2 regions of the Tenacibaculum sp. UWU-22 genome follow, and region 1 is predicted to be linked to the other one. Evidence: riboswitches for the same ligand, from Rfam matches in the RefSeq annotation. Region 1 holds a riboswitch; the other holds the start of a gene.
What was found. A riboswitch is a leader RNA that binds a small molecule or an ion and turns the genes downstream of it on or off. The one in region 1 is predicted to bind cobalamin.
Positions count from the first base shown of each region.

Region 1 (10,795 bases):
CAGCTGTAAATTCATTTTATTTTCAAAAATAGACTGCGCCACGAAACGCCCTTCCTCTCCATCTGAAATAGTACGCATCACTTTTATGGGCTCTCCTGTGACATTTGAGGTCCAAACTTCTTTATCTAATTTTGTTTTATTTTTTTCAATAAGCGAATTAGCAGCATTAACAATATTTTTTGTAGAACGATAGTTTTGTTCTAGTTTAAAGGTTTTTACCGCTGGATAATCTTTTTGAAAATTTAAAATATTTTGAATATTAGCTCCTCTAAAACTATAAATACTTTGCGAGTCATCACCAACAACACATATATTTTGAAATCGGTCTGCTAGTGCTCTAACAATAATATATTGCGAGTGATTGGTGTCTTGATACTCATCAACCATAATATAACGAAAACGATCTTGGTATTTTGCTAAAACATCTGGAAAACGAGCCAATAATTCATTGGTTCGCAGTAATAAATCGTCAAAATCCATAGCTCCTGATTTAAAACATCTATCAACGTACGTTTTATACACCTCACCCATCTTTGGTCTACTTGCCATTAAATCAGCTTCTCGTAAATCAGAATTATTAAAATAGGCTTTAACCGTTATTAAACTATTTTTAAAAGATGATATTCTACCTAAAACTTGTTTAGGTTTGTATCGATCTTTATCTAAATTCATTTCTTTAATAATTGTTGTTAACAGCCTAACCGAATCTTGTGTATCATAAATTGTAAAATTTGAAGGATAACCTAAACGGTCAGCTTCAGCACGTAAAATTCTAGCAAAAACCGAATGAAAAGTACCCATCCATAAATTTTTAGCTTCGCTATTACCTACCACTTTACTAATTCGCTCTTTCATTTCACGAGCCGCCTTATTAGTAAAAGTTAATGATAAAATATTAAATGGATCTACCCCTTGTTGCATTAAATATGCTATGCGATATGTTAATACACGTGTTTTCCCAGAGCCTGCCCCTGCAATAATAATTACAGGTCCGTCTTTTTGTAAAACAGCGGCTCTTTGAGGTTCGTTAAGTTGTTGTAAATAAGTATCCAAAAAAGTTTTTTTGAAGAAATTTAAAAGTGGAAAATTAACTATTCTTTTAAAACTATTAAAACCTGAATTTTAATAGTTATTCACAATATTTCTAATTATCACTAAAACATAACCTATAAAAGTTATAAACAAAAATATAACCCTATAAGATTATAAATAAAAATATAACTATTTAAAGTTATATTTAGTATATTTGCGATAAAACCATATTAATTTTATGACAAGCATTGTAACAGGCGATATTATAAACTCTAGAAATATTTCTGTAGAAAAATGGCTACCTATTTTAAAGAATATTTTAAATAAAATTGGAAATTCACCAGCTTCTTGGGAAATATACAGAGGTGATAGCTTTCAAGTAGAAGTTTCTATTTTAAACGCTTTAAAAACCTGTTTGTTGATAAAAGCAAGCCTTAAAACGATTGCTGCTTTAGATGTAAGAATGGCTATTGGAATTGGTGAAAAAACATTTGAAAACCAACACATTACCGAATCAAACGGTAAAGCACATATAAACTCTGGCTATGCCTTTGACAACCTGTTGAAAAAACAATCGCTTGCTATAAAATCGCCTTGGAAAGAATTTGATGAAGAGTTAAATATTAGCCTTGCTTTAGGTTTATTAACCATGGATAATTGGAGTGTAAATTCGGCAGAATTTGTAAAAATTTCGTTAGAAAACCCAACAATGACTCAAAGAGAAATTAGTAAATTGCTAGGTATTTCTCAAGCAGGAATTAGTAAACGTAAAAAACGAGCGGGTTTAGATGAAATTTTAAGACTTGAAAAACGATATCAAAAACTTATCAATCAAAAACCATAAAAAATGATTCTTTTTTTAAAGCTATTAATCGCACATATGTTAGGCGACTTTGTTTTTCAACCAACCAATTGGGTTATTAGTAAAGAAAAAAAGAAAATAAAATCTAAAAAATTATATTGGCACATAGGGGTTCATGCAATTTTAACCGCACTTGTTTTACAATTTAACCCAAGCTATTTACTAGGTTTTTTTTTAATTATAAGCACTCATTTTATAATAGATGTTAGCAAAACATATGTTCAAACTAAAAAAAACAAACGCCACTTATTTTTTTTAGATCAATTATTACATATAGCCATATTAATACTGGTAACATACTTATACGCCCCTTTTACTATCGATTTTAATCGTTTTTTATCAGAAAAAAATATATTATTAATAGCTTCACTACTTTTTGTATCTTACATTTCATCTGTACTTATTAAAGTAATTATAGCACAATGGAATCCTGAAAAAAACACAGAAAAAGACCAATCGCTCAGCAAAGCAGGTAGGTATATTGGTATTTTAGAGCGACTTCTTATTTTTACCTTTATACTGATAAATAAGTGGGAAGGTATTGGTTTTTTACTAGCTGCAAAATCAATTTTTAGATTTGGCGACTTATCGTCTGCTAAAGACCGAAAACTCACCGAGTATATTTTAATTGGAACGCTTTTAAGTTTTAGCCTTGCTATATCGATAGGATTATTATATTCGTACCTCACAAATTAAATTATGGAAAATAAAATTATTGAAGCATTAAGTTACACATTGCCCGCAGTAGTAACAGGGTTTGTTGCTTATTATTTTTTTAGCGGATTTATTACTTACTCAAACAACGAAAAAAAAATAGCATTATTAACCGAAAAAAAGAAAGAATCGCTACCCCTAAAATTACAGGCTTACGAACGATTACTTTTATTTTTAGAGCGTATTAATCCATCTAAATTAGTATTACGCGTAAAACCCATAAATCAAGACACTACAGCTTATGCAAATTTATTAATTGCAACGATAGAGCAAGAATTTGAACATAATAGCGTACAACAACTTTATATTTCTAACGCTTGTTGGAAAACAATTTTAACTGCCAAAAATTTAGTAATTACCAAAATAAAAACGATGGCAAAACAAACCCAAAATGCAAACCTTTTACAAGAAAATTTATTAATAGAACAAGCCTCACAAACAGAAAGTGCCACTAATGTTGCTATTAATTTTATAAAACAAGAAGTAAAAGAATTGTTATAATTACTAAATTTTTGACGGTTAAAATATAAATGTATTAAAAGAGCTAACTTGCTTTTTACTTACAATTTAATTTTTAATCCTAAGTTATAATTTCTACCTCTAGTTGTATAATCGGCAGCTTCTTGATAATTTTCATTAAAAATATTAGTTAAACATGCAAAAAGCGTAACCTTGTTGTGTATTATTTTTTGGTTGATAAAAAAATCGAACAAATTATACGAAGGCAAATCAACATTACCATAATCTTTAGTAGCATCGACATATTTATAACTTAACGAGGTAAAAGTAGATGGTGAAATTTTATAATTTAATTTAATCCCTAATTTATTTTTGGGTATTTTTAGCATTAAACTTTCATCTCTATCAACATACGTGTAATTAACTATAATTTGTAATTTTTTAAACGGATTATAATTAATTTCGGTTTCAAAACCCTTAGCATTAAACGTTCCTAACTCATTTATGGTTTTATACGTTTGAGAATCGTAGCCAATTTTATCGGTTTCTTCTCTATAAAAATAAGTACCATTAAAAGTTAATTTATGGGTAAGGTTAACTTCAAAACCCGTTTCTACAGTTGCATCTTTTTCGGGTTGCAACTCTTCAATAGTTGGTGATTTTGTAAATATATCTGATAATGTTGGGGTTACAAAAGCAGTACTGTATGAAGCAAAAAGTTTTATATCCGTTACTTTATTAATATGAAAATTATATGATGGATTTACATTGTAAACAAAATTATTACCATATTCGCTATGAATGTTTAAGCGCATACCCGCATTAAAATTAAGCCCATACGACGTATTATAGTTTACCGAAACATAGGGATCGTAAAAATGTTGTTTACCACTTCCTTCTTCAATAACCCTATACGAAGTTTTTTGTGACATATCTTGGTATTGACCAGCTAAACCTGCTAAAACAGATACGTTGCTAATTATGTAATTATTAGCATACACATCAAACCCTGAAGCCTTTCCTTCAAAGTTATCTAACGAAGGGGTTTCTACACGCTTAATATTCGTTATAAACGTTTTTATGTTAAGTTCTCCTTTATTGTATTTATAGTTAAATGTTGCTCCTACTCTTTTTTGTTTACTTTTTAAATTCTTGTCTTTATCCGCAGGAATACTTGCCCAGGTCACTGGGTCGTAATCAAAACCATCAAAATCAGTAGAAAATTTATCAAACGAACCAAAAATTCCAACATTGGCTTTAGAACTAATATCATATCCTAGTTTTAGTAGGGCATTTTGTCGATAAAAAACATCTTCTTTAAATTCAACATTAGGATCTCTACTTTCGACAGATGATAAGCCTCCCGAATTGTTTGCGTTTACTGCTAGTAAATAACTAACCTTTTTTATTGTACCGTTAAAATTAAAATTAGCGGCAAGCTCATTAAGCGAATAGTTTTGATGTTCACTAGACGAATTAGAGCCTGCAGTAGCTGTATAAGTACCTGCAAATTCTTTTTTAGCTTCTTTTTTTAGTATAATATTAATAACCCCTGTAGCAGCTCCTGTACCGTACAAAGTAGAAGATGCCCCTTTTAAAATTTCAATACTTTCTATTTGATTAATATCTATTTGACGTAAATCAAAATCGCCACTAACCGATGATGGATCGTTTACATTTATCCCATCAATTAAAATAGCTACTTGCTTGTTTCTTCCCCCTCTAATGTAATACCCTAAATTTTGACCTTTCGTACCATAACTTCCGTTAATTTGTATTCCAGGCACATCATTTAACACATTTAAAAGGGTTTTTCCTTGCTCATTACTTAGCATTTCAGAAGTAATCTTGTAAACAATTTTACCTACATTTTTTTTGTTTACAGGAAATTTTGTAGCAGTAACCACAACTTCGTCTAACTGTTTTTCTTTTTCTTGTGCTTTGATTTTATTAACCATAGTAGTGCACAGCAATATTCCTACAATTAGAAATCGTTTTTTCATTTTATACGTTTTTTTTAATTTGTGTTAAATCAGGACAAAGTATAACCATACCAAAACTTTTATCCCGAAAGTTTCTTTTTTTTGATATTGGCAGGTCTCCTGACTTGCGTCTTGTAACACACCTTCCCATTTATTACTAAACAGTGGTTAAAGTAGCTGTTACAAGCTTACTAGCTTACAGTTGCGGGAACAGTGTTGGATTTTCACCAACTTCCCTTTTAATTTATTATCAATGACATTGATAACAAAACCAAAATCGGGGCAAAAGTAGTTTAAAATTTGTAATCTTGTAACCAAATTAATAAAAGAATGAAAAACATTTTTTATCCTCTTTTTTTAGTCTGTTTTTTGTCAGTGTTTTCGTGTAAACAAGTAGCTAAAAAACAAATTAATAAACCTAGTGGGTCTACTATAAAATATGCTAAAGGCTTTGATATTGTACAAACTGCAAAAGAGAAAAAAATAATTATAAAAAGTCCGTACCCAAATGCAAATAAGCCATTTGAATACACCATTGAAAATAAAAACAACAATATTACAAAGCATAGTTCTTCTCGTGTTATTTATGTTCCTATAAAAAAAATGGTGGTAACTTCTACTACTCATATCCCCATGATTGAATTATTAAACGAAGAAAAAACGTTAATCGGTTTTCCGCACACACAATACGTTTCTTCTGAAAAAACAAGAGCTTTAATTGAGGCTCATAAAATTACCGATATAGGTAAAGAAGCCTCTCTTAATACCGAAATTTTATTAAGCTTAAACCCTGAGTTAGTTGTTGCTTTTTCGATGAGTAAAACCAATAAAGCGCTTGCATTAATAACAAAACAGAATATTCCTGTAATTTTAAATGGCGATTGGTTAGAAGAAACACCCCTTGGTAGAGCTGAATGGATTAAGTTTTTCGGAATACTCTACAATAAAGAAAAAATGGCTGACAGTATTTTTAATATTATTGAAAAAAACTATATCGAGGCTAAAAAAATAGCTAAAAATGCAATTACCACCCCAACCATTTTATCAGGTGCTATTATGAATAAAGATATATGGAATTTACCTGCCGGAAATAGTTTTATTGCTCATTTTTTTAAAGACGCTAACACAAATTACTTATGGCAAAACAATAAAGGAAGAGGTAGTTTATCGTTGAGTTTTGAAAGTGTTTTAGATAAAGGAAAAGCTGCTGATTTTTGGATTTCTCCAGGATATTTTTCAACTAAAAACCAATTAATTAACAGTAACAAAATATACCAAGAATTTAAAGCTTTCAAAACCGATAATATATATACCCCCAATTTAAAAAAGGGTAAAACAGCTGGTATTATCTATTTTGAACTTGCCCCTACTCGACCCGATTTGGTACTAAAAGATATCATTAAAATTACTCACCCAGAGCTTTTACCTAACTATAAATTTACCTTTTTTGAAAAAATGAAATTCTAATTAGATTAAAAAGGTGAATATATCGTATTTTTAATCTCTTTATTTTAACGGATTTAAATAATCAGCTAAAGTAGGGTTATTGGGATCACTAAAATCATTTCTTGGATTACCATCACCGTTAGCATCTTCGTTTTTAGTAAGTTGCCCATCGTTATCATCATCAGCATCAAGAAAATTAAGTGCACCATCTTGATCTGTATCATCATTAAGTGGGTTTCCATCGCCATTCGGGTCTTCATTTATAGACGGAATACCATCATTATCATGATCGGTATTGGGTATAATATCCCATAAGTTAATATAATATACTAAACATGAGTTTGCAGGAACAGAAAGCCCTGTAGTATTTGCATAACCTAATCCTGAAGGAATAAATAAAATTCCTTTTCCACCACCCGTATAATTAATAGGTTCGCCATCTGTTGATACATTTTCACCTCCTTTAAAATTGGTGAAACCATATAACCTGCCTTTTACATAACTCTGAACTTGACCAAACCATGTGCCTGATTTTATAGTTCTAACATCTTCAAGTTTAGCTGTGGTTTCTATATACTTTAAGTCGTAGGTAGCAAAAATTGAATCCATTATGGTAGGAAAACCTTTTTCTTTAGGGTCATCGCCTACTCTATTTACATACACATATAATTTATAATCAATATCATTTTCGGTAATATCCATTGTTTTTAACTTGGTATCTTTATATAAAGAGGTTTGCCCGTTATCAATTGTTTTTATCGAATCGATAGCGGTGTCAAAATAATGCGATTGTAAAAATTTTACAATCGAATCATTATCAATAACTGCTTGTGCAGCGCTATCAAAAGTTTCTTCTGTTGTTTTTTTATTACAAGCATAAAGCACTACCGATAGTATTGCCAGCAAAAAAAGGTTTTTAAATGATACCATTTTACGTTAAATTTTTCGGTGCGCAAGTTACCATTTTTATACCTTTGTAAAAAACCTAAAGTTAAAATTTAACTTTTTATATGCGAATAGATAAATACTTGTGGTGTATTCGATTTTTTAAAACGCGAAGCTTAGCTACCGAAGCATGTAAAAAAGGTCATATAAAAATAGCCAACACACGCTTAAAACCTTCTAAAGAGGTTTATGGGGATGAACTTCTTTTAATTCGGAAAAATCAAATCGATTATACAATTAAAATAATAGCGATACCCCCTAACAGAATTGGTGCAAAATTAGTAGATTTATACAGAAAAGATTTAACCCCTAAAGAAGCTTTTGAAAAAACAGAATTATTAAAGTACACCAAAGATTATTATAGAAAAAAAGGTGTTGGAAGACCTACAAAAAAAGACCGAAGAGATATCGAAGATTACAATCAAACACTAGAAGAAGATTAATAAATTATGATAACGACAACCCATAATAACATTATTTTAAACCATACGCAAATTGAACAAAAAATGCGTAGAATTGCTTACCAAATATACGAAAGCAACAGTAACGAAAAAGAAATTATTTTAGCTGGCATTGACCATAATGGTTATCTTTTTGCAGAACAATTGTCAAAAATTATTGCTAAAATATCACCTTTAAAAATACAATTATGTAACGTTATTATTGATAAAAAAAATCCGTTAAACCCCGTTAAAACATCTCTTTCTGCTCAAGAGTATAAAAACAAATCGCTTATTTTAGTTGATGATGTATTAAATTCTGGCACTACCTTAATTTATGGGGTTAAACACTTTTTAGAAGTACCTTTAAAACGATTTAAAACGGCTGTTTTAGTAAACCGAAATCATAAAAAATACCCTATAAAAGCCGATTTTAAAGGAATTTCATTATCTACTTCTCTACACGATCAAGTAGTCATAGAATTTACTAAAAATAAAGCCGTTGCTTATTTAATGTAGTTGCACTTTAAGTTCGGTTACTATTTCAGTTATACTTTTGTTGTCAATCGGTAATATACTACTTGCTTGATTGTAATATTTATTACGCTCAAATAAATGTTTAGCAACATACTCTTGTAGTTTTTCATCAGACAACTCCGCTACTAAAGGTCGTTTAGAACGTTGATTTTTAAGCCTTTCAACCAATGTATGTACATTGGCTTTTAAATATATAGAGTACGTGTTTTCACTATTATTAATCACTTGCATATTGCTTGCGTAACAAGGGGTTCCGCCCCCAAGGGCGATTACTATATTATTGGTAGCAGCCAACAGTTCTTTTAAATAAAAATGCTCTTGATAACGAAAATAAATCTCTCCTTTAGTTTTAAAAATATCCGTAATTGTCATTTCTTCTTTTTCTTCGATATACACATCTAAATCTATAAAAGACATATCCATTTCTTGTGCTAAATATCTACCTATTGTTGATTTACCACTTGCCATATACCCTATTAAAACAACTTTCATATAATATATTTTTTAATTAATTAACTGGCTACTAACACTCTGTAAATAGCATTTAAGGTTAATTATAAAACTTGTGCAAATATCAACAAAAAAATTACAAAAAATATTGTAGAAATAGAACTTAGCATCGTATATTTGCACTCGATTTTAGAAAAACAGACCGGGTAGCTCAGTTGGTAGAGCATCTCCCTTTTAAGGAGAGGGTCCTGGGTTCGAGCCCCAGCCCGGTCACAAAAAGGTTGTATAAAAATAGAAACAACGTCATTCTAATTTTTCTTAGAATTATATCTATCAAAACTTTTCGATTGATAAAAAAAACAGGAATAAAATTAAATTGGCAATAAACTATATTTTTTTACAACCTTTTTTAATTTCTAAGCGCACGTGGCGGAACTGGTAGACGCGCTGCCTTGAGGGGGCAGTATTCGTAAGAATGTGGAAGTTCGAATCTTCTCGTGCGCACAATTTTTTATAACGTTATAATTAACTTTTACAAAAAAATCTAATTTTTAACCACACTTTTCTTTTGTGGAATAATTATTGCTTTTATTTTATCAATTTTACAAATAATTAACAAGTTTACTTACTTTTATCACTATTATTGCGCTATGCAAAAACAATTAATATTATTAGGTTTTCTATTTTTATTTTCTGTTGTTGGTTTTTCACAGAATACAACCCAAAGTAAGTTAAAAGGGCAGGTAGTAAATGCTGCAGACCAAAAAGCTTTAATTGATGCCAACATATTAAATTTAAATACTGTACAAGGTATAGCAACCTCTAAGAAAGGTTTTTTTGAGCTTCCTGCGAAAGAAAATGATACAATTATAGTGTCATATGTAGGGTTCGAATCTATAAAAATAAAAATTACCAATGATTTATTAAAAGGTAATGAATTGGTTATTGAACTAAACGAAAAACCTGAAAAAATTAAAGAGGTAGTTATTAACTCAACAAAACTAATTGGGGTATTAGAAATTGATGTTAAACAAGTACCTAAAGATAAATTTACCCGAATACATATTAACGGATTACCTCAAACTTATGAAATAGGACGTCCTACAAAAATTTCTTCTCCTATCAGTAAAATATTTCAGCCTATAGACGCCATCTATAATCTATTTGGCAAAAAACCTAAGCAATTAAAAAAACTTAAAAAGCTTAAAAGTGAAGATAACTTACGTAAAATGCTAGGCGATAAGTTTGATCGCGAAATTATGATGGAATATTTAGAAATGGATAATCAACAGCTAACCAAATTATTATCAGACTGTAATTACTCTGAATATTTTATAAAAAAAGCAAGCGACTTACAAATGATTGAAGCTATATTAGATTGTTACGAACAATACAAAGCTGTTAAAAAAGGTAAGATTGAACGAAATCGAGTGCCTGAAAAAGCGCTAAATAGTGATGGAAATTAAATTTTGAGTCCGGGCTTTTTGTAACAAATTAGTTATCTTAGTCGTCTAACAATCAAATCGACTAAATCTTTTCTTTTTGGAAACAATTTTATCTCTTAAAAATATTGATAAAAAATTTGGGAGTGTTCACGCAGTTAACCAACTATCTTTTGATATAAAAAAAGGAAATGTCTATGGCATTTTAGGTCCTAATGGAAGTGGTAAATCAACAACACTTGGTATTATTTTAAATGTAGTAAATAAAACCAGTGGCGAATTTTCTTGGTTTAATGGAAACTTATCTGTTCACGAAGCACTAAAAAAAGTAGGTGCTATTATAGAACGCCCTAATTTTTACCCCTATATGACGGCAGTTCAAAATTTACAGCTAATCTGTAAAATTAAAGGTATTTCGTATGAAGCCGTTGAAGAAAAACTAAAAATTGTAAATCTTTACGAACGAAGAAACAGCAAGTTTAAAAC
Region 1 covers NZ_JBFNGP010000005.1:3,232-14,026, reverse strand. Annotated here, with positions in the region: gene AB2B44_RS08835 (ATP-dependent helicase) at 1-1,053, opposite strand, end outside; gene AB2B44_RS08830 (SatD family protein) at 1,271-1,876, shown strand; gene AB2B44_RS08825 (DUF3307 domain-containing protein) at 1,880-2,590, shown strand; gene AB2B44_RS08820 (hypothetical protein) at 2,594-3,109, shown strand; gene AB2B44_RS08815 (TonB-dependent receptor plug domain-containing protein) at 3,169-5,070, opposite strand; cobalamin riboswitch at 5,142-5,340, opposite strand; gene AB2B44_RS08810 (ABC transporter substrate-binding protein) at 5,380-6,516, shown strand; gene AB2B44_RS08805 (peptidylprolyl isomerase) at 6,556-7,401, opposite strand; gene AB2B44_RS08800 (RNA-binding S4 domain-containing protein) at 7,506-7,883, shown strand; gene AB2B44_RS08795 (phosphoribosyltransferase domain-containing protein) at 7,890-8,399, shown strand; gene AB2B44_RS08790 (shikimate kinase) at 8,391-8,909, opposite strand; tRNA gene AB2B44_RS08785 (tRNA-Lys) at 9,068-9,140, shown strand; tRNA gene AB2B44_RS08780 (tRNA-Leu) at 9,288-9,371, shown strand; gene AB2B44_RS08775 (carboxypeptidase-like regulatory domain-containing protein) at 9,518-10,333, shown strand; gene AB2B44_RS08770 (ABC transporter ATP-binding protein) at 10,410-10,795, shown strand, end outside.

Region 2 (10,795 bases), on a different contig from region 1:
TTTGAATAATATCATTAAATTCAGAATAACACATATGCGTATGAATTTGTGTTTCGTCTTTAACACCTGAAGATGCTATTCGAAATGCTTTAACTGCCCAATTTAAATAATTTTGCCAATCAGCTTTTCTTAACGGCAGTCCTTCACGTAATGCAGCTTCATCTATTTGAATAATTTTGATTCCTGCTTTCTCTAAATCAACTACCTCATCACGAATTGCTAAAGCTATTTGAGTACAAGTTTCTGAGCGTGGTTGATCGTTACGTACAAACGACCACTGCAAAATAGTAACAGGCCCCGTTAACATACCTTTTAGATGCTTTTTAGTAAGTGATTGAGCATATTTTGCCCAATAAACAGTTATTGGTTTGGTTCGTTGTATATCTCCATATATAATCGGTGGTTTTACACATCTACTACCATAGCTTTGCACCCATCCTTTTTTTGTGAAAACAAAACCATCTAATCGCTCTCCAAAATACTCAACCATGTCATTACGCTCAAACTCACCATGTACCAAAACATCTAAGCCAATTTGTTCTTGCCATCGAATAACTTTTTTAGTTTCCTCTTTTATAAACTCATCATATTCTTGTTTATTAATTTCTCCTTTTTTTAATTTTGACCTCCATGTTCGCACTTCTTTTGTTTGAGGAAATGATCCAATGGTGGTTGTTGGAAACAATGGAAGCTTCAACCTTTCTTGCTGTTTTTCTTTACGTTTTTTAAAAACATTTTTTCGATTAATATCTGCCTCTGTAATCGTTTTCACACGTTCTTTTACCTTATTATTATGTATAAGTTTTGAGGTTTTACGACTTTCAATAGCAAGTTGATTTGCTTTAAATTTTTCTAAAACACTTTCTTTTTCTTTAAAATTTACTAATTTCTTTAACGTTACCACTTCATCTACTTTTTGTTTTGCAAAGGCAAGCCACTGTTTTATCTCTGAATTTAAAGTAGTTTCAGAATCTAAATCGCAAGGAGAATGTAGTAATGAACAAGAAGGTGCTATAAATATTCTATCTTCTCCAACTTTATTAATTGCTTTATTAATTAAGTATAATGAGTGCTTAAAATCATTTTTCCATATATTTCTACCATCTACAACGCCAAGAGATAATTGTATTTTTAATGATAACTTATCGCTTTCTAAAATATCATCTAATTGCGTATTAGATCGAACCAAATCTATATGCAACATATTTACAGGAAGCGAAAGTGCTAAATCTAAGTTATTACCAAAAGAATCAAAATAATTAGCAATTATAATTTTTAGCTCTGGAAAAGTGTTTTTAATTTCAGCATAAACATAACTAAAAGCTTCTTTTGCTTTTTCACTTAAATCTAAAGCCAAAAAAGGTTCATCAAACTGAACCCATTCAACACCTTCTTCTTTTAATTTTTTTAAAATGATTAGATAAACTGGCAAAAGATTTTTGATTAGATCTAATCGATTAAACCCCTCTTGTTTTTCTTTTCCTAAAAGTAAATACGAAACAGGACCTATTAATACTGGTTTAGTTTTAAACCCTGCCTCTTTTGCTTCAATAAATTCATTTATAATTTTAGAAGAAAATAACTTAAAAGTTTGCTCTTTATCAAATTCTGGAACGATATAATGGTAATTGGTATCAAACCATTTGGTCATTTTCATGGCGGTAATATCCAAATCATGTTTTTGATAACCTCTCGCCATAGCAAAATAGAGGTCAAGTTCGTTATTTGTTTTATTGAGCATTACTTCATGATAACGTTTTGGAATTGCTCCTACAGTTAACGACATGTCTAATACTTGGTCGTAGAACGAAAAATCGTTAGATGGAATCAAGTCAACCCCTGCATCTTTTTGTAATTGCCAATTGTACTGACGAATACGTTTTCCTGTTTTTATCAGTTCTGCTACTGATATTTTACCTAACCAATACTGCTCACAGGCTTTTTTGAGCTCTCTGTTGCTACCAATACGCGGATAGCCAAGATTGTGTGTTTGCATTACTTTTAATTTTAACACGTTAAACAAAAATTAAAAGCTCTTTTTCACAACTTCACAATGCTCTGTAGAAATGAGTTTTTAGAAAGAAATACACCACTGGTAAGAACAGACTTCCTTATAAGGTTAAGAAAGTAAAAAGTGTATCAAACTGACAAATAAACTTCAAATCGCGAAAGCACCGTCAATTCAGAATAGGCAGGTCTCCTGGCTTGTAACAGTTTTACCACTCCTTCCCATCTCAATAAATGAAATAGTGGATTACATAATTTGGCAAAACCTTTGGTATGTTACTTACAGTTGCGCGACAGCTCGTGATTTACACACGATTCCCTATTAATCTACGTTAAGTAAAACCTTTTCTGGTTGATAAAGAAATTATATAAAGAACTTATTTAGACAAAAATAAAAACAAGTGTTATTTATTTTAAAATAACACTTGTTTTTATTATATTTTTAAAAATTTATTTTCTAGCACGTACTGAATATCTAGGTGTACTTCTTTTAACTCTTGTAAAAGTCATTGGACCTAGTTTATCAGTTGCACATCTAAAACCAATATAATTAGTGGCCATATATTCAGGATAATATCTTCTTTGCGCTGGGTCTAACCAATACTCTCTATCTGCCCAAGAACCTCCTTTAAAAACTCTAGATTTATCACTTATTAAAGTTGTTCTTCTTTTTGAATCATATTTATATCTATCTACATTACCTAACGAATCGGCTTCATCACGAGGTCTTTCAGGAGAATTATACATTCTAGACTCACTACTCGTTAGTTGTCCCTTATCTGCACCATAAAATTTAGATGATTCTTGATCGCCATCATACAAATCAACATTATCTGCCCTTGAATAATTACGTCGCATAAATGTTTGATCTTTAGTTACTGGTACAAATTTTAAACTCCCTGGTAAATCTTTTGGTACAATTTTACCATTTACTAGGGTATCATACTCCACTTGATTATCACCAACTATAACTACTTTTCCATCTTCATTAATCATTTTTTTTGTAAAGACATTACCTCTAAAATAATTAAAATCATTTGCATCAGAATCTACTATGGGTCTATACACATCAGCAACCCATTCGGCAACGTTACCTGACATATCGTATAAACCAAATGCGTTTGATTTGTACGAGCCTACTTTATTTGGAATATCAGAACCATCACTACTCCAACCTGCTATTCCTGCATAATCTCCTTTTCCTTGCTTAAAGTTTGCTAGCTGGTCTCCTCTATTTTTCCCATTTCTATTACGGGTGTATTTACCGTTCCAAGAGTATTTTTTTCGCCCACGAATACTATTATATTCTCTATTTTCAAAAAATGCTTTAGCAGCATACTCCCATTCCGCTTCGGTTGGCAATCTAAATTTTTGTGCTAAAATACCATCTGACTCCGAAACTTGTCTTCCTGTAAAACCACCTCTTTTAACTCTCTTTGCTTTTCCTTGTCTTACAGAAGGTAATCCTCTTTTATATACTTTAGAAGTATCACCATCAAACAAATAATATGGATCGGCTAGATATGAATCGGTATCAAAACTATTTTTCCCTTTAAATGAAACAGAATCTTCTCTAAAAATATTTTTCATAACGCCTTTATCTATCAATCTTTTTAAATTAACAGCATTAGTACGCCATTTACAGTATTTATTTGCTTGTATCCAACTTACACCTACTACTGGATAATCGGCATAGGCAGGATGACGAAAATAGCTTTCTGACAATAAATTAGTGTTTCCTAAACCTTTACGCCAAACTAATGTATCGGGTAATACCGATTCATAAATATGTGCATAGGCAGGGTCGCTAGGTGGATAAACATCTTTAGTATATTGAACAAACAATCCATATTCGGCATTGGTTACTTCTGTTTCATCCATAAAAAAAGAACGAATGTGCATTTGTTTAGGGGTAGTATTCCAGTCATACATTACATCATCTTGTACAGAGCCCATGGTAAATGTACCTCCTTCAATGTAAACCATGCCAGGAGGTGGCATATTACTACCTTTGTATGCTCCTTTTAAATATCCTCCATAATTAGGATCGTTAAACCTCCATCCTGTTAAAGCTGACTCATTAGCATCTTTCATTTTGCAGCTTGTGAAAACAACATTTGAAACAATAAGTAAACAAACTAATTTTAATACGTTTTTCATGCTTTTATTTTATCTAAAAAAACTTCTTTCTATTTTAGGTTTCGCAATTTACAATAATTCTCTTTTCAAACAAGAAAATTTATTAAACTTGTACCCAAGTCTAACGCAACAATATTAACGATTATTTTATTTCTTTATTATACTATATACCATAAATAATAAAATAATACGTTTTTAAAGGCGTTATTTAGTAATATTATGAAAAAAATTTTAGTTTTTAACCTTTTATTTTTTTATTTTTTTGCAAATGCTCAAATTACAAAATCTGTTTTAGCTAGCGGGAAATGGTATAAATTTTCTATTGATACTACCGGGGTTTTTAAAATTGATTATAATTTATTACAAAAAATAGGAATAGACCCATCGACTATTAATCCTAAAAACATTAAAATATACGGTAATGGCGGGACATTATTGCCCAATAACGTGAGCGATTTTAGACACGAAGATTTAGAAGAAAATGCCATTTATATTGCTGGTGAAAATGATGGTGTTTTTAACGCCAACGATTATATTTTATTTTATGGAAAAGGCCCTCATGATTGGAAAATAGACTCAGCCAACAATACCGCACACCACCAACAAAATATTTATAGTGATGAAGCCTATTATTTTATTACTGTAGGCGATACTGTAGGAAAAAGAATTAGCAATGCTACGGTAATTAACACCGGTGCATCTTCTAAAATTACGCAATTTGACGATTTTATTTTTCACGAAAAAGAGCTTATAAACATTAATGCTATCGGACAAGACTGGTTTGGTGAAGATTTTAGTATTGAAAACAATAAAGTTTTTAAAATTCCATTCCCAAATTTCGCTCCAAACACCACAAGTACAATTAGAGTTCGTGCGGCAGGAATTTCTTCTACTTATGGTAGTAAACTCAATATTACGGTTAATGGTTCTAATAATTTTTCTATTTCTTTTCCAAAAATAGATACAGGTTCTTCAATTCAAGGATATGCTATTGAGCAATCTTCTAATTTTAACAACACTACTAATAACATTGAAGTTGGTATAAACTATAATAACAACGGAAATCCGTCTGCAAAAGCCTATTTAGATTATATTGAAATAATTGGCAAAAAAAACTTAATTGTTAACAATAATCAATTTTCTTTTAGAAGTTTTAATCAAAAAGAGGCTTCGGGCACTGTTGAGTTTGATTTGCAAAATGCAAATAATATTTTTCAAGTTTGGGATATAACCGATTTTATAAATCCTAAAAATATTCAAAATCAATCTGATCAAAATTTATTTACATTTAAAGCAAATGGCGGAGATTTAAATGAATACATTGTAGTAAGCAAAAACGATTTTTTAACGCCTAATGTTCTTCAAAATTCGGCAATTTCAAATCAAAACCTTCATGCATTACGCGATTTAAATTATATTGTTATCACAACCCAAAAATTTGCTTCACAGGCAGCCCGATTAGCAGCCTATCATGAAAAAAACTCAAACCTTACTACAAAAGTAGTATTACTTAACCAAATTTATAATGAATTTGGTTCTGGATCGCCTGATATTACAGCAATAAGAGATTTTTTGAAATTTATTTACGACACCAATACTTCTCCTGATAAAAAATTACAATATGTTTGTTTTTTTGGAGATGGGTCTTACGATTATAAAGATCGAATAACCAACAACACCAATATTGTTCCTGTATATCTTGCCAATAGAAATCAAGGTAATAGTTTTGTTGTCGCTTCATCTTATGTTACTGACGACTATTATGTAATGTTAGAAAACGGCGAAGGAAATATGCAAACAAACCACACTATAGATGTAGCCTCATCTAGAATTCCTGTAAACACAATTCAACAAGCAACGGATGTAGTTGATAAAATTTTAAGCTACTACAATCCAAATTCTTTTGGTGATTGGCGAAATAACATTACATTAATTAGTGACGATGCCGATACTAATGGCGAAAACACTATACAAGAAGGAATGGAAAAACTTGCCGATTCTATTAAGGCAAATAAGCCCATTTTAAATATCTCAAAAATATATTCTGATGCTTTTGTACAACAAAATAGTTCTGGTGGCGAGCGTTATCCTGAAGTTAATACCGCTATTTTAAATGCTTTTGAAAAAGGTACTTTAGCTATTGATTATTTTGGGCATGGTGGAGAAGATGGGCTTGCAGCTGAACGTATTTTAGGTATTAATGAAATAAACTCTTTAAACAATACTATCTTTCCACTTTTTATAACCGTAACATGCGATTTTACACGTTTTGATAATCCTTTAAGAACCACTGCTGGGGAACGTATTTTTTGGAAAAAAAATGGCGGTGTTGCTAATTTAATCACCACTACAAGAGAAGTTTATATTTCTGTAGGACAAGCATTTAATCAAAAACTAATTAAATTACTTTTAGATGTTAACAACGAAAATTACAGTATTGCTCAAATTTTATTAAAAACCAAAAACGAAACACACACATCACAAAAATTTTTAATTTACAATATTGGCGACCCCGCAATGAAACTGGCTATTCCAAAGCCAAATATTAAAATAACAAAAATAAACAACGTTGATATAACCCAATCGTTAGATACTCTCAAAGCTCTTTCTAAAATTAGTATTGAAGGAATTATCACTAACAGCAACAATGTTATGCTATCTAATTTTAACGGCACACTCTCAACAACGGTTTACGATAAGCCGATTAATAAAACAACTTTAGACAATAATAATTTAGGGTATCACATGACTTTCGACTCACAAGAAAGTAAATTATTTAACGGAAAGGCAACGGTTAAAAATGGCTCTTTTAATTTTGATTTTATCGTGCCTAAAGATATAAAAATAGCTTACGGAAAAGGAAAAATAAGCTTTTATGCCGAAAATCAAAAAATAGATAAATCAGGAGCAAATTTAGACATTATTGTGGGCGGAATTAACACGAATGCACCAACAGATAACATTGGTCCTGAAATAAGATTATTTATGAATGACGAATCTTTTATTGATGGTGGCAACACAAACACATCGCCTAATTTAATTGTAAGCTTAGCAGACTCTAGCGGCATTAACACCTCTATAACGGCAATTGATCATGATATTGTTGCTATTATAGATAACGATCAAACAAACCCTATTATACTTAACGATTTTTATAAAACCGAACTTAACGATTTTACCAAAGGAAAAATTTCATATCCCCTACGAAATTTATCGGTCGGTCCACACACAATTACTCTAAAAGCTTGGGATACCTACAATAATTCTTCTGAAGCTACGTTAAACTTTGTGGTTGTTAGTAATACGAGTATAACCCTAAGTAACGTGTTAAATTATCCAAACCCGTTTGTAAATTATACCGAATTTTGGTTTAATCACAACAAACCTAACGAACCCTTAGAAGTTCAAATACAAATATTTACCGTTTCAGGAAAACTGATAAAAACAATTAATAAAAACATACAAACTGCTGGTAATTTATCTAGAAGTATAACCTGGAATGGTTTAGACGATTTTGGCAATAAAATAGCAAAAGGGGTTTACGTATATAAATTAAAAGTAACCGCAAGCACTAATAATCTAGTTTCTGAAAAATATGAAAAACTGGTAATTCTTTAATAAAGTTATACCTTTACAAACTTATCATTCAAAAAACATGAAAAACACAATACTCACATTCTTTTTTGCATTTGTTACTATAGTAATTCAAGCGCAAAACTCTTCAAACACAATTACTACTGCCGCCCCTTTTTTGTTAATTAGCACTGATGCTAGAGCTGGTGGAATGGCAGATATAGGTGCCGCAACTTCTGCTGATGCATTTTCGGTTTTTCACAACCCTGCAAAAACTGCCTTTAGCGAAAATCAAATTAATATTGGTTTAAATTATACCCCTTGGCTACGCAATTTAACCAACGATATTTTTATTGGTGGTGCCTCTTACATTAACCGATTTAAAGAAAACCAAGCATGGGCTGTAGATTTTAAATATTTTTCTTTAGGAGAAGTAGAATTAACTGATGCTTTAGGGGGGAGCGAAGGAACCGAAAACCCAAGTGAATTTGCTCTTACAGGAGTGTACTCGTTAAAATTAAGCGAAACTTTTTCTATGGGAATTGGTCTAAAATACATTTATTCTAATTTAGATATTTCTGATAATTTAAACGCAGCAAACTCTTTCGCTGTTGATATATCTGGGTATTACCAATCACCTAAAGAAAGTTATGGTGATTTTGACGGCAGATATCGAATAGGATTTAATATTGCTAACATAGGTCCAAAAATTTCTTATACTCCTGGTGTCGAAAATTTTATCCCTACAAACTTAAAGCTTGGAGGTGGTTTTGATTTTATTTTAGATAATTTTAATACCTTAGGTGTAAATTTAGAATTTACTAAATTATTAGTTCCGTCTGACCCAAACTCTACCGACGGTTGGTTTGAAGGCATTTTTACTTCTTTTGGCGATAGTAGTTTTAGTCAAGAACTAAAAGAAATTACATGGGCATTAGGTGCTGAATACAAATACAACAAAGCTTTTTCTATTCGAACAGGATATTTTAACGAAAGTAAAGACTATGGAAATCGTCAGTTTTTTACATTAGGTGCAGGTTTTGAAGCTCGGGCATTTTCTTTAGATTTATCGTATTTAATTAATGCTTCAGATATTAACAACCCACTAGAAAATACCTTACGTTTCTCATTAGCCTTCGATTTAGGACAAATTTATGATGATTTTTAATAATCAGATAAAACCCAAGTTTCACAGAAACTAAACTTAGTTTATTAGTTAATATCTTAAAAAATGAAGTCAGACATTACCACTCGAGAAGATGTAAAATTTATTATTATTAAGTTTTACGATAAATTATTAGATGATGTACTTATGTTTCCTTTTTTTGAGGATATTGTAGAAAACAGCGCCCTTGAAAATCATTTCGAAATAATTACGGATTTTTGGTGTGATATACTATTTCACACCAATACATACAAAAATAACACAATGCAAAAGCACATAGATAAAGGTGCTTTTATTAGCTTTAAAAAAGAGCATTTTGCAATTTGGCTAAAATACCTTAACAACACTATAGATACTTTTTTTGAAGGCGCCAATGCCAGAAACATGAAAATTAGAGCACAATCTATTGCAACGGTAATGCAATTAAAAATGAATGTTTACAATCAATAATCTAACTTTTTTAAATAGTCTAATTTTAGTTGCCATAAGTCTAAGCTTTCTTTAAACCTATTAATATCTGCATGCACATTTTTAACTAACGGATTTTCTTTTGAAGCATTTGAAATAAAACTCAAATTATTTTCTAATTGTTGTATTTCTCGCACAGCCTCATCAATTTTTTTACGAATAAATTGTTGCTCGTTATCTAATTTTCTATAATCCTCTTCAGCTGCGTAAGCATCTATTATATTTTTAAACTTTATCATTGCTATTTCTTCTTTTCCAAGATTTAGCTCTTCTAACTTTACCTCAACTTCTTTGTTAAATTTACCGTCTATGTGGCGTGAATTTCGAGGTAATTTACCTAATTCTTTCCACTGAGCTATTGTTTCTTCTATTTGTTCTAGTGTAGCTTTACCTTCTGATGCTTTAAATTTCTCTAAAAATTCTTTCTTAGCATTTACAACTTCTTGTTGTTCTTGATTTAACTCGTCTTTACGAGCATGTAATCTATCAAAATAAAAATTACAAGCCTCTTTAAATCGTTTCCATATATCATCAGAAAATTTACGCGGAACGTTCCCTATCCTTTTCCAATCAGCCTGAATACGCTTCATTACATTAGTAGTTTCTTCCCAGTTTTCATTATCTTTTAAACTTTCTGCCAATTCTACTAACTCCATCTTTTTCTTTAAATTATCATTTTTTTGATTTTTTTCGTTTCTATAAAAGTTATTTTTTGCTGAATTAAATTTATTCGTAGCCGATTTAAACTCTTGCCAAACAGCTTCACTTTTGTGATGAGGTAATTTACCTGCATTAAAATATTTTTTGCGTAAATTTTCTATCTCATTAATACTTTTTTGCCAATCACTATGGGTTTTATTACTTGTATAATTATAGTTTTTAATTTCTTCAACCACCGCTAATTTAGCATCAATAATTTCTTGATGTTTAGAACGTAGTGACCGAAAATAATCGTGACGACTATCATGAATTTTTTTGGTTATTTCACTAAATTTATTCCAAATATCTTCACGATATTCTTTATCAACAGGCCCTATATCTTCTTTCCAAACACGATGTAATTCTTGTAATTGTTTAAAAGCCACATTAACATCTTCTTCATTTACCAAGTCTTCTGCTTGTTTAATGAGCTTTAATTTTTCTTCTAAGTTATGTTTAAAATCAAGTTCTCTAAAATCTTTACTTAAATGCAACAAATCATAAAATCGCTCTACATGATGATGATACGTTTTCCAAGTATCGTTATATTTAGTTCTAGGCACAGCGCCAATAGCTCTCCAACGAGTTTGTAATGCTTTAAAATCATTATACATAGTTTTGGTATCAGCCTTTTCTATTAAATCTTTTAACTCATTAATAACTCGATTTCTTTTTTCTAAATTTTCTTTTAGTTGTTTTTCTAATTGCGAGTAATACGTTTCTCTATTAACTTTATATTGCCCA
Region 2 covers NZ_JBFNGP010000003.1:152,975-163,769, reverse strand. Annotated here, with positions in the region: gene metE (5-methyltetrahydropteroyltriglutamate--homocysteine S-methyltransferase) at 1-1,996, opposite strand, end outside; cobalamin riboswitch at 2,173-2,369, opposite strand; gene gldJ (gliding motility lipoprotein GldJ) at 2,458-4,167, opposite strand; gene porU (type IX secretion system sortase PorU) at 4,366-7,764, shown strand; gene porV (type IX secretion system outer membrane channel protein PorV) at 7,802-8,887, shown strand; gene AB2B44_RS07245 (group III truncated hemoglobin) at 8,951-9,334, shown strand; gene AB2B44_RS07240 (DUF349 domain-containing protein) at 9,328-10,795, opposite strand, start outside.
Region 2: it holds a riboswitch for cobalamin, as region 1 does, so the genes downstream of both, metE (5-methyltetrahydropteroyltriglutamate--homocysteine S-methyltransferase) here and AB2B44_RS08815 (TonB-dependent receptor plug domain-containing protein) in region 1, are expected to answer to the same signal.